2 regions of the Rhodococcus sp. ACT016 genome follow, and region 2 is predicted to be linked to the other one. Evidence: riboswitches for the same ligand, from Rfam matches in the RefSeq annotation. Region 2 holds a riboswitch; the other holds the start of a gene.
What was found. Region 2 has a riboswitch for cyclic di-AMP ahead of ACQ5DX_RS13205 (C40 family peptidase). Riboswitches for the same ligand answer to the same signal wherever they lie in the genome.
Positions count from the first base shown of each region.

Region 1: linked by a shared signal. The riboswitch ahead of ACQ5DX_RS02415 (transglycosylase family protein) and the one ahead of ACQ5DX_RS13205 (C40 family peptidase) in region 2 are both predicted to bind cyclic di-AMP.

Region 1 covers NZ_JBEAET010000001.1:504,798-512,406, forward strand. Annotated here, with positions in the region: gene ACQ5DX_RS02405 (helicase-associated domain-containing protein) at 1-1,266, opposite strand, end outside; gene ACQ5DX_RS02410 (hypothetical protein) at 1,327-1,515, shown strand; gene ACQ5DX_RS02415 (transglycosylase family protein) at 1,587-2,231, opposite strand; cyclic di-AMP (ydaO/yuaA leader) riboswitch at 2,239-2,390, opposite strand; gene ACQ5DX_RS02420 (YccF domain-containing protein) at 2,718-3,122, opposite strand; gene ACQ5DX_RS02425 (hypothetical protein) at 3,137-3,376, opposite strand; gene ACQ5DX_RS02430 (hypothetical protein) at 3,491-4,120, shown strand; gene ACQ5DX_RS02435 (alternate-type signal peptide domain-containing protein) at 4,403-4,999, opposite strand; gene ACQ5DX_RS02440 (signal peptidase I) at 5,088-6,788, opposite strand; gene ACQ5DX_RS02445 (SipW-dependent-type signal peptide-containing protein) at 6,796-7,392, opposite strand; gene ACQ5DX_RS02450 (signal peptidase I) at 7,406-7,609, opposite strand, start outside.
Region 2 covers NZ_JBEAET010000001.1:2,880,801-2,888,409, forward strand. Annotated here, with positions in the region: gene ACQ5DX_RS13190 (glycosyltransferase family 4 protein) at 1-84, opposite strand, end outside; gene ACQ5DX_RS13195 (peptidase MA family metallohydrolase) at 128-1,411, opposite strand; gene ACQ5DX_RS13200 (NlpC/P60 family protein) at 1,592-2,644, opposite strand; gene ACQ5DX_RS13205 (C40 family peptidase) at 2,876-3,478, opposite strand; cyclic di-AMP (ydaO/yuaA leader) riboswitch at 3,494-3,658, opposite strand; gene ACQ5DX_RS13210 (DEDD exonuclease domain-containing protein) at 4,105-5,838, shown strand; gene ACQ5DX_RS13215 (Lrp/AsnC family transcriptional regulator) at 5,847-6,122, shown strand; gene trpD (anthranilate phosphoribosyltransferase) at 6,147-7,241, opposite strand; gene ACQ5DX_RS13225 (hypothetical protein) at 7,329-7,609, opposite strand, start outside.

The DNA of each region.
Region 1 (7,609 bases), 2.4 Mb from region 2:
CAGGAGTCGGCCGGCCTCCGTCGCCGACACCTCCCGGCCGCCGGTCTCGGCGAGCAGTTCCAGTAGCAGCCGGCGCTCCTGCAGGGCGCCGGGGGCGCGCACCTCCTCGGACAGCGCGGAGATCGGCTTGTCGGCGGCGTCGCGGCTGCCGACGATCCAGGGGCGCCGCGGCAGCCTCAGCCAGGCGCCGGCGAGCGTCGCCCAGCGGCGGGCGGTTCCGGAGTTGAGCCAGCCGTCGACCGCGACCGTCGGCGCCCAGTAGTCGTCGATGTCGGTCAGCGGCGCCGGATCGGGCGTGCCGCTCGCGATCAGCCCCGCACCGGCGAGCAGTTCGAGCAGCAGCGCGATCCGGGCCTCGTCGACGCCGACGCTCTTCGCCAGCCGCCGCAGTTCGCGGACGCCGAGACCACCGGCCTTGAGCGCGGGCGCCGGGCCGTCGCCGAGAGCGGCCACGAGGTCCTCGCAGTGCCGGACCAGTTCCAGCGTCTCGCCCGCCGCGGTGGCGTTGACGTCCGCGAGCTTCTGCTTGCGCCCGGTCAGCGCCGGCGGCGTCGGGGACGCCGGGTCGAACACGGCCTCGCCGCGCAGCACCTGACCCACCTGCGCCGGCAGCTCGACGGTCTCGGCGTCGATCCAGTGCAGCAGCCCGCGCGCGAGCAAACGTTGGACCGGGCGATCGGGGGAGGTGCCGGGCGCGGCGTCCCGCGTGCGTCCGATCGGGGACGACCGGGCCAGCGTCGTCAGCAGGTCCCGCTCGCTCGGTTCGATCCCGTCGAGCGCCGACCGGATCTCCTCCTCGGTCAACGCGTCGGACTCGGCGTGGAGGCGGCCGATGCGCCACGGGATCGCCTCGGCCGCCGCGCGGGCGAGGCGGAGGCGCTCGTCGTCGCCCCACACCAGCGCGAGGGCACGCAGCCGGGCCAGGGCCTTGTCGATCGTCTTCGTGGGGACGCGGTCGGCGAAGGCGTCGTCGAGGTGGCGGCGGGACACCGGCATCTGGTCGGCCTGTTCCAGCGCCAGCACCTCGAGCAGGCCGAACTCCAGGGTGTTCAGGGTGTCGGCGGCGCGCATCACCGAGGCGCGCTGTTCGGCCCGTCCGGCCAGCACCGCGCACGTCGCGGGCGGGGGAACGGCCAGGTCTGGGCGCAACCGCAGCAGCTCGGTGAGCTCGACGTCCTTGCGGTCGGCCAGCCAGCCGGTCAGGGTCGGTGTCACCACGGTGTCGGCGGTTTCGCGGGCGCCCTCGGAGCCATGAGTGGAGGTCATCCCTTATGAGATTAGTGACCTGGGCTGTACCGCGGCGTCCGCTCCTGCCAAGATGGGCGCGTGGCTAACAATTCGAAGAAGCGCTATGTCGATCCAGGGTGGCCGGAAGTCGCGGACGGAGATCACGCGGTGACCGAGCTGTCGTCCAGCCGTGCGGGCAACCTCTCGCCGTTCGGCGAGGAGACGGAGTTCCCGCTTCCGGTGGATTCTCTGCCCTACGTGCACCCGCACACCGTGATCAACCGCTGACGCACATACGACGAAGAGGGCCCCTCGCCATCGGCGAGGGGCCCTCTTTCTTGTTCGGGGTGCGAGCGTGATCAGCTCTGCGCGAGGCTGCCGCTCGGAAGCAGCGCGGGGGCCGCGATGTCCTGCAGGTTCAGCTTGGTGAAGTCGTAGGACTTGGCGGCGTGGTAGGCGTCGAGGACGCCCTGGTCGATGACGACGCCGTTGGCCTGTGCATGGGCGATCAGCGCGTCGACGCCACCGACGACGGCCTGGACCTCCGCCGGGAGCGCGGGGGTGGCCGGGGCAGCGGGTGCCGGGGCGGGCGCGGGAGCCGGCGCCGGGGTGGACGGAGCGGTGCGCTGCGTGGCGCCGCTGCTCAGGCCCAGCTGGGAGGAGCAGGACGGCCATGCGCCCCAGCCCTGCGCGGCGAGCACGCGCTCGGCGACGACGATCTGCTGCTCACGGGTGGCCTGGTTCGCGGTGGGGGCGAACTCGCCGCCGCCGAAGCCGTTCCACGTGGAGGCCGAGAACTGCAGGCCGCCGTGGTAGCCGTTGCCGGTGTTGATGCCCCAGTTGCCGCCGGCCTCGCACTGCGCCAGGCGGTCCCAGTCGGAATCGGGGGCCGCGTTGGCGGTGCCTGCGAAGGCAACGCCGCCCACGCCCATGATGGCGCCGGTGACGGCGACCTTGGCGACGGTGCGGCCGGTGGTAGTCGGCTTGCGATGGCGTCCGCTCATGTCGGTCGGTTCCTCTCCACACGCGCCTGCGAGGTCAGCTGTCGGGTTCGGGCTGAGAGGTCGCCCGGCCTCGCCGCTCATGGCTGGAGCGGGTCTGGCTTCACCCCCAGGGAGATTGCTCTCCCGATGCCTGCGGGGCGTCCCTGGCGGGACTTGCTTCCCCGGAGGACCTTGGGTCCCCCGTCCCCGTCCATGGATGGTTCGTGGGTGCGTCCGGATCCACTGGACGGGGTTTGGCGCGGTGGGTCCGGATGTGGCCGAGGTGCCGGCCGGGAATGACCGTACGACGATCGGGCGTGGAACGTCACTAGTTGATAACGCGGCGCGTCTTGTGTTGTTCGAGAGCCGAATTCGATCGGGGCGACGTCGCCCCAGCTAGCCGCCCTGTGCGACTTTCGGTCACGGGTCGACATCGGCCCGTTATCGGCGCGTTATGTGAGAGAGATCACATTCGTACAAACCGCCCTGTCTCACTTTTCGGGACGGTCAGGGGGTGGTCCACTGCGCCTGATTGCGGCTGCCGACATCCACGATCTCCTTGCCGAGCGGCATCAGCGTGACCGGGATGATCTTGAGGTTCGCGATAGCGAGCGGGATGCCGATGATGGTGATCGCCATCGCGATCGCCGACACGATGTGGCCGATGGCGAGCCAGATGCCGGCCAGGAGCAGCCAGATGATGTTGCCGATCAGCGATCCCACGCCCGCGGTGGGCTTGTCGACGACGGTCTTGCCGAACGGCCACAGCGCGTAGAGGCCGATGCGGAAGGAGGCTATGCCGAACGGGATGGTGATGATCAGGATGCACATCACCACGCCCGCGATGAAGTATCCGAGTGCGAGCCACAGGCCACCGAAGATCAGCCAGATGATGTTCAGCAGAATCCGCATGATCGCTCCTTTTGTCAGCGGCTCCGGCGGCCGGATCGCAGAGCGTATGCGATGGCGAGGACGAAACCGAGCGGGCACGCCAGGGTGAGGAGATAGAGGACCAGACCGGGATCGCCCTCGGACAGTGAGTGTACGAAGAAGATGGCGACGATCGCCGCGATTCCGATCAGGAAGCTGACGACTGCCGCGTAGAACAGTCCCTTGCCGGGCTGGTTGGAAGCGCCGGTGTCGTTGCGGTTCGATTCATTCGTCACAGGACAACGGTAGGCCACCGGACTCGGCGTGGTTCACGGCAGTTCTGAGCAGGGATCGGTCCAATATTTCCAAATTGGACGCTTGGTCGGTATCGCTCCTCTAGGCTCCGCGCCATGACCGCTATCACCGCCGTGGCCAGGGGGCTCTCCTTGCCGGGCAAGATCCTGGGCGCAGTGCTGCTCGCCCTCTTCCTCGCGGCCGCAGCCGTGATTGCCGTCCCCGGCCTGGCGCGCGCCGACACGCCCGCGTCGACCGTCCAGTACTCGTCCGACGGCGGCGCCACGTGGGGTGGGCCGGAGAAGATTGACTGGAACGAGGGCGAGCTCGTCCCCGGTCAGACGTTGAAGACCACCTTCAAGGTGCGCAACGCGTCCGGTGGGGAGGGCTTCGTCGGCTTCGCGGTGGGCGAGTACACGCTGACGCAGGGGATGATCGCGACCGCGCGCGTGGACATCGACGGCAAGGCCGGAACCCCGGTGACGCTCTCCGAGGCTCGTACGGTGGCACCCGGCACGTCGGTCGGGTCCGTGCACCTCGCGGCCGACGGCGTCGCGACGATCGACCTCGTCGTGGGCATGCCGGCCGACGCCAACAACGGCACCCAGAACGGTCATGTCAACCCGATGTGGGCCGTGGGCTTCACGCCGGGTGCAGTGCCCGAAACCGGTTGCACCGCTACCGGTTCGCTCGGTTCTCTCGGTTGCATGTTCGGCTCGCTCGGCACGGGAAGCCTCGCTTCCTGATCGCGTTGCCCCCTGACCCACGAACGGGCGGTTATCGGGCTCGGCTCTCGGCCGATGCTTCGATAACCGCCCGTTCGTCGTTGTGTGGCAGAAGCAACGCGGCGCCGGCAGTTCTCGGTAGAGAACATCCGGCGCCGCGGCGGCGTGCGACTCAGTTGCGCACGAGTCCGTTCCCCGTGCAACGTCGTGCGCCCAACAATTCGGTGCACGATCGGAGGGAGAACGGGGTGAGGCCACCGGTCGGGAGGGGGGACCGCCGGTGACCCCAGGTCTGTTGGGGCGTCAGGAAAGCGTCTGCTCGAGGCGTACGCGGAAGTCGGCGAAGTTCGCCGAGCCGGACTGTCCCACAAGGCCTGAGGTCTGCGGATCGAACGTGAACTTCGCGGCCACGTCCACGATCGCGTTGTTCTGGGCGGGGGAGACGACGATTCCGGCGGGTCCGCCCGGGACGACGTTGCCGCCGATGGTGGCAGTCACCTGAGGCTGGAGCTGACCTTTGAGTTGGCCGCCCCCAGTGAAGCTGATGTTGTCGACGGTGAGCCGAGCCGTCAGATCGCTTCCCGTGAGGGTGATTCGGTAGCTGCCCTTGTACGTGAGGACGTCGCCCGGGACGATGCGGAACGTCGAGATGTCGATCGGCCCATTCTTGTCGCTCCACGTCGGCGCCGTCACCTCGGTGAGCGCGAGGGATCCGGAACTGTTTCCGCCGCCTCCGATGGTCGTCGGTGGGGCCGTCGTGGTGGGCGCGGTCGGCGTGGTGGTACTACCGCCTGCGCTGCCGCTGCCGAGGCTGCCGAAGTCGCAGGCGGTCAGCGTCAGCGTCGAGCCGAGCGCTGCCGCGGCGAGTGCGACCTTGAAGCCCTTGGTCTGTGTCTTCATCGGACTGTCTTCCATTCCCCTCGCGCGAGATCCCTCGGCCCCGACGGTGATTGGGCTGCACCCGCGTGAACGCGGTTGCAGCGTGGCGTTATTCAACCAGTGCCGCGATGTCGGCCGGCACATCGCTGGACGACGGGTCGACAGCGGTCTTGGTCCAGCTTCCGCCGGTGGCCTTGTAGATCTGGCCGCCATCCACAATCCACAGGGCGTCTGTGGATGAATCCCATTCGTACCGGGCTGATGATGATGCCGGAATCCGCTTCAGTTCTTCGTTCTTCGCGTCTTCGACCACAATCGCGGTCTCTGCCGTCGCGGACGATGACTGCAGAGTTGCGGTGTAGCCGCTGGGGGACGTCTGGGTGACGCCGAGCGGTGTGTCGGCCTCAGTGGTGGTGATGGTGGTGGTCGTCGTTGTCGTCGACGTAGCAGTGGGTGAGGTTGTAGTGCTCGGCGTTGTCGAGGTCGTTGTGGGTGTGGTGCTGGTGCTGGACTGCGACGGTGCAGTCGTTGTGGTGGCGGCGGACGTCGACGTGCTGCCGGTCGACGGGGTCGAGGCTATGGTTGTCGGCGCCGTGGTTGTGGTGGTCTCACTAGGTGCTGCCACTCGCGCATTCAGTGAATCCGGATCGAGGGTGAGGCTCGCCCCACTGATGCTCTGCCTATCGCCGTTGCACGTGCCTTCGTAGAAGATTCCACGGCGCTTGATTTCCTGCCCGCGCCAATCGAGCGACTTCTCGCCGGTTACGCGATTAACTGTGTAAATGCGAGTGGTGAAGTATCGGGTGCTGCCGCTGTATTCGGTTTCAGACGAGCCCACGCTGACTGTGACGTTAGTACCTGCGGCTGCGGAAGCTCCGGGATCTCGGGTGGTTTCCCAAACCGGATTGCCGGTGTTGTTGAGATAGACACCGATGTAGTAGGTGAAGCCGTATCCGACGTGTGGCCAGTTCATGACACACCACTGGGTGCCGCCTGCGCCGGCGTTGGATGCACTCATCGATGAGATGGCAGGCAGTACCTTTGCCGCCGATGACAGGGCGCCACTTTGCGCCTTGGCAGTACCTGTGAAGGCAGCTGATGTTCCGGCGGCCTGGGCGAGACCCAAAGCTGTCAGTACTGCGGCCGTGAGGGCCAACAACGATCGGGCGGACGGGACCGAAAAACGCTGCGTGGGAGAAATGGGTTCGACCTTCGACTCGATGACGGGCACGGATTCGGTGGTTGCAGATTCTCCGACAGTGGAGCCTGTGCAGGACCCCTGATCGTCGTTGCTGTCGTCGTCCCGCCTCTTGGGCGGACGGATGACGATCATCAGCAGGACGCCGGCGAACGCGCCGCCCAGGAAGATAGCGATGGGGCTGGATAGCCAAGCGGCGACGTACCCGAGGCCACCGACGCTCGCAAAGACTCGGTCGGCCTCCGTGATCGAGTAGGGCTCGATGTCCGGATCCTTGTTGGCGTCGCCCTTGAGCGTCACCACCACGGTGTCGCCGGTCGGTGGTTGGATCTCATAGACGCGGTGCGTGATCCTGGTTCCCTGCGCGTTCTCGACACTGATGACGTCGCCGACCTTCAAATCGATGGCGGGCACGTTGCGGGACAGTGCAAGCGAACCTGTGGTTATCTCCGGTGACATCGAACCGGATCGAAAGATGAGCGGCTTGATTCCGAACAACATCGCCGCGACAGTCGCGACGATGCAGACCAAACCAGCGATCGCACCGATAGTTAAGGCGCTTTCACGCCACACCCGTCCGGGCGTTGCGGTAGTTATCTTGTGATCGGACATCGCTACCTCATGCCGTGGTTGCTGCGAAGGCGAACGAGACGTTCAGCGTCTTGTTTTGCATGGCCATTGAGACCGCCGGATCGAGAGTGACGCGCAGACAGAGCATCTCGACTCCTGTCGATGCCGCAAGCTCGCGACCAGTCGTGATGATCGGCGTGGAGGCGGTGGTTGACAGCCCCAATGGGCCGGCGATCGCCGTGGTGCACGTGGATTCCAGTACGGTCACTTTCATCAACGGCGCCAGACCGGAATCACCCGCTGCAGTCGCAGACATCGTGTACTTGAACACCGTGGCGCCCTTGTTCTGGACGGGCAGTGTCGCCTGGGCGAACTCGCCGGGCATCATGCCGCTCTTCGTCAGGTTGGTGAAGGCATACGCGGTGGGGTTGCCGGGATTGTCGTTCAGTTGGAGATCGACGGTGGCGGTGCTGAACATCCCGGAGGTGGCGGTGGCGGTATCGCTCCACGCGGCCAGAGTTCCAACCGACCCGAGGCCGAGCACGATGCCGAGAGAGAGGGCGGCTCGCACCCGGCCGCCACCAAGTGCCTTGCGCATTCGTGCGCCCACGGTGGGGGTCGAGTTCGAGATCTCGTCGCGAGACATGAAGAGGCCCTTCTTACTTCGTTGCGGTAGACGCATCGGCGTCGACCACAGGGATGACGGCGGTGACGGCATCGTTGTCACCGGCCGCTGCGGCTGCCGCCGGTGCGCGTCGCTTGTCGCGGCTCGAACTGACGAACATGGACACCGAATAGATCAGGAGGCCGCCCACAACGACCACGAGTAGTACTGAGCGTTGCTTACCGGTGATGAAGTTGTT
Region 2 (7,609 bases):
CTGGGCGGCAAATGTGTGCAGGTACGACTGGATTCCACCGGGTCGTGGTGGAAAATCGTTCGTCACCAACAGGGTTCGACGCATGCGTCCACCGTAGGTGCCGGAGCGACCGGGCGGCGAGCCAGGGTCACGCCACCTGCTTCTCCACCCAGGCGCCCCACGCCTGGGCCAGCCCGTCGGCGTCGACCCCCAGCGCATCCCTGATCCGGCCGTCCAGCCGGTCCCCCGTGGCCGCGCCCTGCGCCAGGCTCCGGTACAGCGCGTCCAGCTTCTCCTCGCCATACTCCCCGGCAACGAAAGCCGCCAGTGACCAGGAGGATTCGTACGCCCGGCGTGCGGTGTCGCCCCCGGCGCCGAAGTCGGCGTCCGCGGGCAGCGACGTCGGCGGACCGTTCTTCGCCACCTCGGCCGACAGGGTGGGCGCGAGCGCGCCGAACGTCGCCTCGACGCCGCGGTACCCGACGTAGTCGGCGTAGCCCTCGAGAATCCACAGCGGCGAGCCGTCCTCGGTGACCGTGCGCGCGGCGATGTGGGTCAGTTCGTGCCGCAGCACCGACACCCGAGTGAGGTCGGTCAGCCGATCGGCCGACTCGGGACTGAACACGATCCGCTGACCGGACGCGGTCCGGGACCGCAGGTCGACCGCGTCCGACACGGAGACGGCGGCGATGTCGGCGCCACTGTGTGCGGCGCCGACCAGCGAGGCGAACTCCTCGTGGGACCCGGCGACCAGGACGACCGCGCGACGGGACCAGTCCTGGCCCCACACGTCGGTGACGTGGGCGACCGCGGGGCCGAGATCGCCCGCGATGCGGTCGACCATCGCCACCTGCCCCGGGTGTCCGAGGACGATCGACGACCGCCCCTCCGGCCCGTCCACCACACGCGTGATCACCGGACCGAAATCCCAAGGACCCCGCCATGTTTCGCGACCGGACTCGGTCACATTCGAGTCGCTCACGAGCTTCCACTCGTTTCCGCGCCGGGCCAGCAGCAGCGCGACGGGCTTGCGGGTCGGCTGCGCGTCCGCGCCCGCAATGGCGTATCGGAAGTACACGGTGGGTGCCCAGACGTCCGACGCGCCCAGTTCCTCGGCGACCGTCGGCGGGACCGGAACCTCGGCATCGAGCCCGATGTCGTAGCCGAACTCGGAGAACGGCACCTGCGCGAGGTTGTTCGAGCGCCGGATCTCCGCGTCCAGGAAGCCGGGAGTCGCACCGGAATCGAACAGGGCCGAAAGGGCTGCGGTGTCGCCGCTGCGCACCGTCTTCGCCCACTCGTCGAGCAGAGCCTGCGCGCCCGCACGGCGACCGTCCTCGTACGGGTTGGCGACCGGCGCCGCATCCCGAACCTCGGGAGGGTCGCTCTCGCGATCGAAGGCCGTCAGCGAAAGCACGAGTGCGACGGCGATCCCGAGCCCCGTCAGGCCTACCCACTCCCACCGCCGCACGCGCCGCTTCGGCGTGGGGTTCGAGGTGTGATCTTCAGCGGACACGACCGAAAGTGTAGGAGCCGAACACGCGAATGGACCCGATACCCCTGGGTATCGGGTCCATACGGGTCTTCGTGTATCGGATCGACGCTCGACGGATCAGTAGCGGCGCGCCCCGTAGAACGGCATCGATGCCATCGAGTCGACCTTGACCGGCGTGCCGTACGTCGACGCGTGCAGGACGTTGCCGTCACCGGCGTACAGCCCGACGTGCGACGCGTCATTGTAGAAGAGCACGACGTCACCCGGCTGAAGCGCACTGCGGTCGACGGGAATTCCACCCTCTGCCTGCGCCTGGCTCGACCGCGGCAGGGTCTTGCCGATCTGCTTGTACGACCACACGACCAGGCCCGAGCAGTCGTAGGCGTCGGGTCCCGTCGCACCCCAGCTGTACGGCTTGCCGACCTGGGTGAGTCCGGCCTGCAGGGCGGCGGAACCGGACCCCGGGGTGAGGCCCGCCAGGATGCGGCCGGCGTCGAACCCTTCCGGGAACGTCGTGCCCGCCAACTGGGACCGCTCGGCGCCGGTGAGCCGGCCGTACGCCGCAGTGACCGAGTCGATCTGCTGCTGCAGCTCGCTCTGCTTGCTCTGCAGCTCGTCGCTCACCACCTTGGCCTGCTCGGTGGCACTGCGCGCGGTGTCCGCGGACACCCGCGACGCGTCGGCAGCCGCCTCCGCGTCGGTCGTGGCCTGCTTGAACTGCGCGACCGCCTTCGACGTCTCGTTCGAGATCGCGTCGAGCGCCGACATCTGGTCCAGGAGTTGCTGCGGCGAGTCGCTGACCATCACCGCGAACAGTCGATTGGTGCGCGCGCCCTGGTAGCTCGCGGCAGCGAGTTTGCTCACCGTGGGCCGGAACTGGTCCATCCGGGCCTGCGCGGCGGCGAGGGCGTCGCGGTCGGACGCGAGACGGGCTTCGGCATCGTGCTGCGCGGCCTGCTTGCCGTCGAGATCGATCTGGGCGTCGTGCAGCGCCTCGGTGGTGCGTTCCGATTCACGTGACAGTTCGGCGAGACGCTCGAGCGCCTCGGTCGGGTTGTTCACGACGGGATCCGCCCCCGCCGACGCGGCGGGCAGCCCGACGAGGGTCAGGGAGAGAACTCCCGTCGCCAGGGCAGTACACATCGAGCGCTTCATCTTCTGCGAGGGCACAGCAGCGCGACTCTCCGTTTCTGGATTCGTCTCCACCGCACAGACCGGCGATGGCTTCCGCAAGGTCTCGAACAGGTTACGGAATGGCATATGTCCGTGTCTACCCGAGAGTTGGACAATTCGTGCATCGTCGTGAATGCCACAAAACTCTCGAGGCAGACTCCCACGAATACACGCGGGGCGGCCCCGACCGAAGTCGGAACCGCCCCGCCCGCAAACGTTTCTAGAGCGTCACGCGTAGCGACGTGCGCCGTCGAACGGCATCGAAGAAACCGGCGCCATCTTGACCGGCTGACCCGCGGTCGACGCGTGGATGACGTTGCCGTTACCGGCGTAGATGCCCGAGTGGCTGCCACCGTAGAACGAGATGACGTCGCCGATCTGGAGCGCGTCGCGCGAGACCGGCGTGCCCGCGGCCGCCTGGTCGTAGCTGGTGCGCGGCAGGTTCAGGCCGACCTGCTTGTAGGCCCACTGCACCAGGCCCGAGCAGTCGAATGCGTCCGGTCCGGCCGCGCCGTACACGTAGGGGGCACCGAGCTTGCTCTCGGCGGCCTTGAAAGCCTTCTCGCCCAGGCTCGTCACGGGGGCGGGAGCGGCGATGGGCGCCAGCTCCGGCGGCAGCGCAGCGCTGCCGGTGCCGATGCCCTGAGTCACCGACGCGATCGCGGCGTCGACCTGAGCCTGCGTGACACCGGGAACCTCGACGGTGCCGACGCCCGGGACGTTGATCGGGTCGGCGAGCGCGGGGGCCGCGGTGACCGTGACTGCTCCGACGGCAAGCGCGCCGGCAACGGCCGCGCGTCGCGCGGAACGCTTGAAAGTAGATGACGCCACGAGTGGGGAAACTCCGTTTCTTCCGTTCGTCCGCCGACCGAGTTAGCTGACGGGTTCGGGCTGGGAAGATCAGCCCTACCCGCCGACACCGCTGCGCGGCTTCGACGGGATTCACCCCAGAAAAACTTGGGTTCCCGGCACGTCACCCCCGAGGGGGCTCCGATTAGGCGGGCCCAGCGATGCCGCTCCGGGTGGGGCGGCAGACTCCGCTAGGTCTCGAGAAGATTACGAAAGCGCATCCATGATGTCGATTCGAACGCGCGGAAATTGCCTTGTTCGTCCGATTTGCCCGACCTCCAGGCGAGCCGGGCGGCGGGAGATCACATCCGGATAACAACGGGTTCGCAATCTGGGCGATCAGCGTTGCCGCACCACCGCCCCAGCGGCCCCGCCCCGAACAACCCCGACCGGTGTTGCCACTGGTCATCACAGCTTCCGCACGCACGCCGAGCGCGCACCGACCGAACACGGACACATGTCCATCGAACCCGCCGAAACCGCTCTCGCACAACGGAGATCGCGAACCTCGCGAGAGACGACCCGAGAAGCGAAATGTGACGCTCGTCTCTTCTTGCGGAACCAGGGTCCAAAGGCCCTGTCGGTGCCCGTCTCTACTGTCACGGATCGTGAGTTCTCCGCGCACCGCCCCCGCGTCCGCCGACGGTCAGCTGACCTTCGACGAGCTGGACGCCCCGCTGCGCGACACCACGTTCGTGATCGTCGACCTCGAGACCACCGGCGGCAGCGCCGAATCCGACGCCATCACCGAGATCGGGGCAGTCAAGGTCCGGGGTGGGGAGATCCTCGGTGAACTGGGCACCCTCGTCGACCCCGGTCGGTCGATCCCGCCGCACATCGTCGAGATCACCGGCATCACGACGGCGATGGTGCGCGACGCGCCGCGGATCGACGCCGTACTGCCGGCCTTCCTCGAGTTCGCCCGCGGCGCAGTGCTCGTGGCACACAACGCCGGATTCGACGTCGGCTTCCTCAAGGCCGCGTCCGCGCGCGCCGGGATCTCGTGGCCCCGTTTCCAGGTGCTCTGCACCGTCAAGCTGGCCCGCCGGGTGCTGAGCCGGGACGAGGCCCCGTCGGTGAAGCTGTCGGCACTGGCAACGCTGTTCGGTGCCGACACCACTCCGACGCACCGCGCACTCGACGACGCGCGGGCCACTGTCGACGTCCTGCACGCGCTCATCGGGCGTGTCGGCAACCAGGGCGTACAGAGCCTGCCCGAGCTCCTCGACTACCTGCCGCGGGTGTCGTCCGAGCAGCGCGCGAAACGCTCACTCGCAAGCCACCTCCCGCGCACCCCCGGTGTCTATCTCTTCCGCGGACCGTCCGACGAGGTGCTCTACGTCGGCACGGCGGTCGATCTGCACCGACGGGTCCGCACCTACTTCACCGGCTCCGAGACCCGGGGGCGCATGAAGGAGATGGTCGCGCTGGCCACCCGGATCGACCACGTCGAGTGCGCGCACGCGCTCGAGGCCGGGGTCCGGGAGCTGCGACTGCTCAGCGCCCACGTCCCGCCGTACAACCGGCGATCGAAGTTCCCGATGCGCGGCTGGTGGGTCACGCTGACCACGGAGGCGTTTCCGCGCCTCTCCGTGGTCCGTACGCCCACCGCGGACTCGCTGGGCCCCTTCCGGTCCCGGACCGACGCCGCCGACGCCGCGCTGACGGTCGCCGAGTTCTGCGGCCTGCGGACATGCACGACAAGGATCGGAAAGGGACAGCGACACGGACCGAAGTGCCCGCCCCGGGAGATCGGCGGCTGCACCGCGGTCGCCGACGACGAGGAGGGGTACCGCGTCGCACCCGACGTGGCGCGGGCGCTGCTGCGCGGCGAGGACGACGCGCCGCTGCGGGCCATGCGATCGCGCATCGCCGAACTCGCGGCGAACGAACTGTTCGAGAGCGCGGCCCGGCTGCGGGACCGGGTCGCGACCTTGGTGCTCGTCCTGCGTCGCATGCAGCGCCTCGCGGCGCTTGCGGCCGTCGAGGAACTGATCGCCGCCCGCCGGGCCGCCGAGGGCGGCTGGGAGTTCGCCGTGATCCGTTCGGGCCGCCTCGCCGCTGCCGGCGTGTCCCGACGCGGCGTCGCCCCCATGCCGGTCGTCGACGTGCTCGTCGCCTCGGCCGAGACCGTCCTGCCCGATGTCGCGCCGCTGCGGGGTGCCTCCCCCGAGGAACTCGCCGTCATCGCGCGCTGGCTCGACGCCGACGGGGTGCGGATCGTCCGGACCAGCGACGGCTGGTGCGAACCCGTCCACGGGGCGGGGTCGTGGGAGGAATGGTGCACGCTCGCCCGCGCCGCACAACCGCCTACTGTGTTGGGCGAACGTCAGCACAGTTAAGGAGCGACATGATCAACGCCATCGTCATGATCCACGCCGAGGCCGACCGGATCCCGGAGACCGCGCAGGCGGTGGCCGACCTCGACGGGGTGTCCGAGGTCTACTCGTGTGCCGGTGACATCGATCTGATCGCGATCGTGAAGGTGCGCGACCACGCCCAGATCGCGGAGGTCGTCACCGAGCGCATCAACAAGGTGCAGGGCGTCCTCAAGACCGCGACCCACATCGCGTTCCAGTCGTACTCGAGTGCGGACGTCGAGGCGGCCTTCTCGATCGGCGAGTAGCCGCCCCGCCCGTCCTCGCCTGCCTCAGCGGCCGGCGGCCGCCAGTTCCACGGTCAGTGCCGCCCACCGCTCGAGCAGGGCCGTGGCCGCCCCCGAGTCGATCGCGCGGGCGGCCTTCTCCATTCCGGCCGTCAGCGACTCCTCGAGACCGTTCTCGAGTCCGTCGAAAGCGGCGATCGCGCCGGCCGCGTTCAGCAGCACCGCGTCCCGGACCGGCCCGTCGTCACCAGCGAAGATCCCCCGCGCGATCCGCGCGTTGTCGGCGGCGTCGCCGCCGCGCAGGGCGTCGAGCGGCACCCGGGTGATGCCGAGGTCGGCCGGATCGAGTTTCTGCGTTCGTACGGTGCCCCCGGAGACGACGTGCACCTGCGACGTGGTCGATGTCGTGAGCTCGTCGAGACCGTCGTCACCCCGCACCACCAGCGCCGAGTTCCCGCGCTCCGCGAGGACGCCCGCGATCACCTCGATGAGGTCCTCGAACGCGCAGCCGATCAGTCCTGCTCGTGGGCGAGCCGGGTTGGTCAGCGGACCGAGGACGTTGAACACCGTCGGGATACCGATCTCCTTGCGGGGTGCTCCCGCGAACCGCAGCGCCGGATGGAAGACCGGCGCGAAGCAGAAGCCGATCCCGGCCTCCTCGACGCAGCGGGCCACGTCCGCAGCGCCGAGGTTGATGTGGACGCCCAGCGCCTCGAGGACGTCCGCGCCGCCGCTCTTCGACGACGCCGCCCGGTTGCCGTGCTTGACCACGCGGATGCCGGACGCCGCTACGACGACCGACGCCATCGTCGAGATGTTCACGGTGTTCGACCGGTCGCCGCCGGTGCCGACGATGTCCACGACATCAGGCGCTACCGGCACGCTCTTCGCGTGCCCGAGCATCGAGTCGGCGAGTCCGCGCAGTTCTGCAGGCGTCGGGCCCTTCATCTTGAGGGCGACACCGAACGCCGCGATCTGCGCCGACGTGGCGTTGTCGGACATGATCTCGTCCATCGCCCACGCCGTGTCGTCGGAGGACAGGTCCCGGCGGTCCGTGAGGGCACCCAGTACCGCGGGCCAGCTCCGGTCGATCGCGCCCGCCACTCGTTCCGTGCCCTGCGCTACCGACTGCCGCACCATCGCGATCCCTTCCGCTGCCCTTTCACCCGGCGCCCGGTGGGCGCCGTCGCCCCGCAGCTTAGTGCGCGCGGGTGCGGGGATGATCACTCACTCGGCCGCGGGCGGCTGCAGGCCCTCCCAGCCGAGTGCGGTGCCGTCCAGCCGCTGCGCCAGGCCGGCCATGCGCGAGCGCTCCTGCGAACAGTGCAGGGGGTCGAGAAGCTGCACACGCTCGAGCTGGAGGATCACGGTGGCGTCGTCCGCCGGATCGGGATCGCTCGCCGGCGCATACCCGTCCTGCGCCGCGATGTCGACCGCCTGTGGCACGGCCGAGGCCGGGAGGCGGAGATGATGCCGAAGGACAGCCTCGGCATCGGGAATCCACGCGG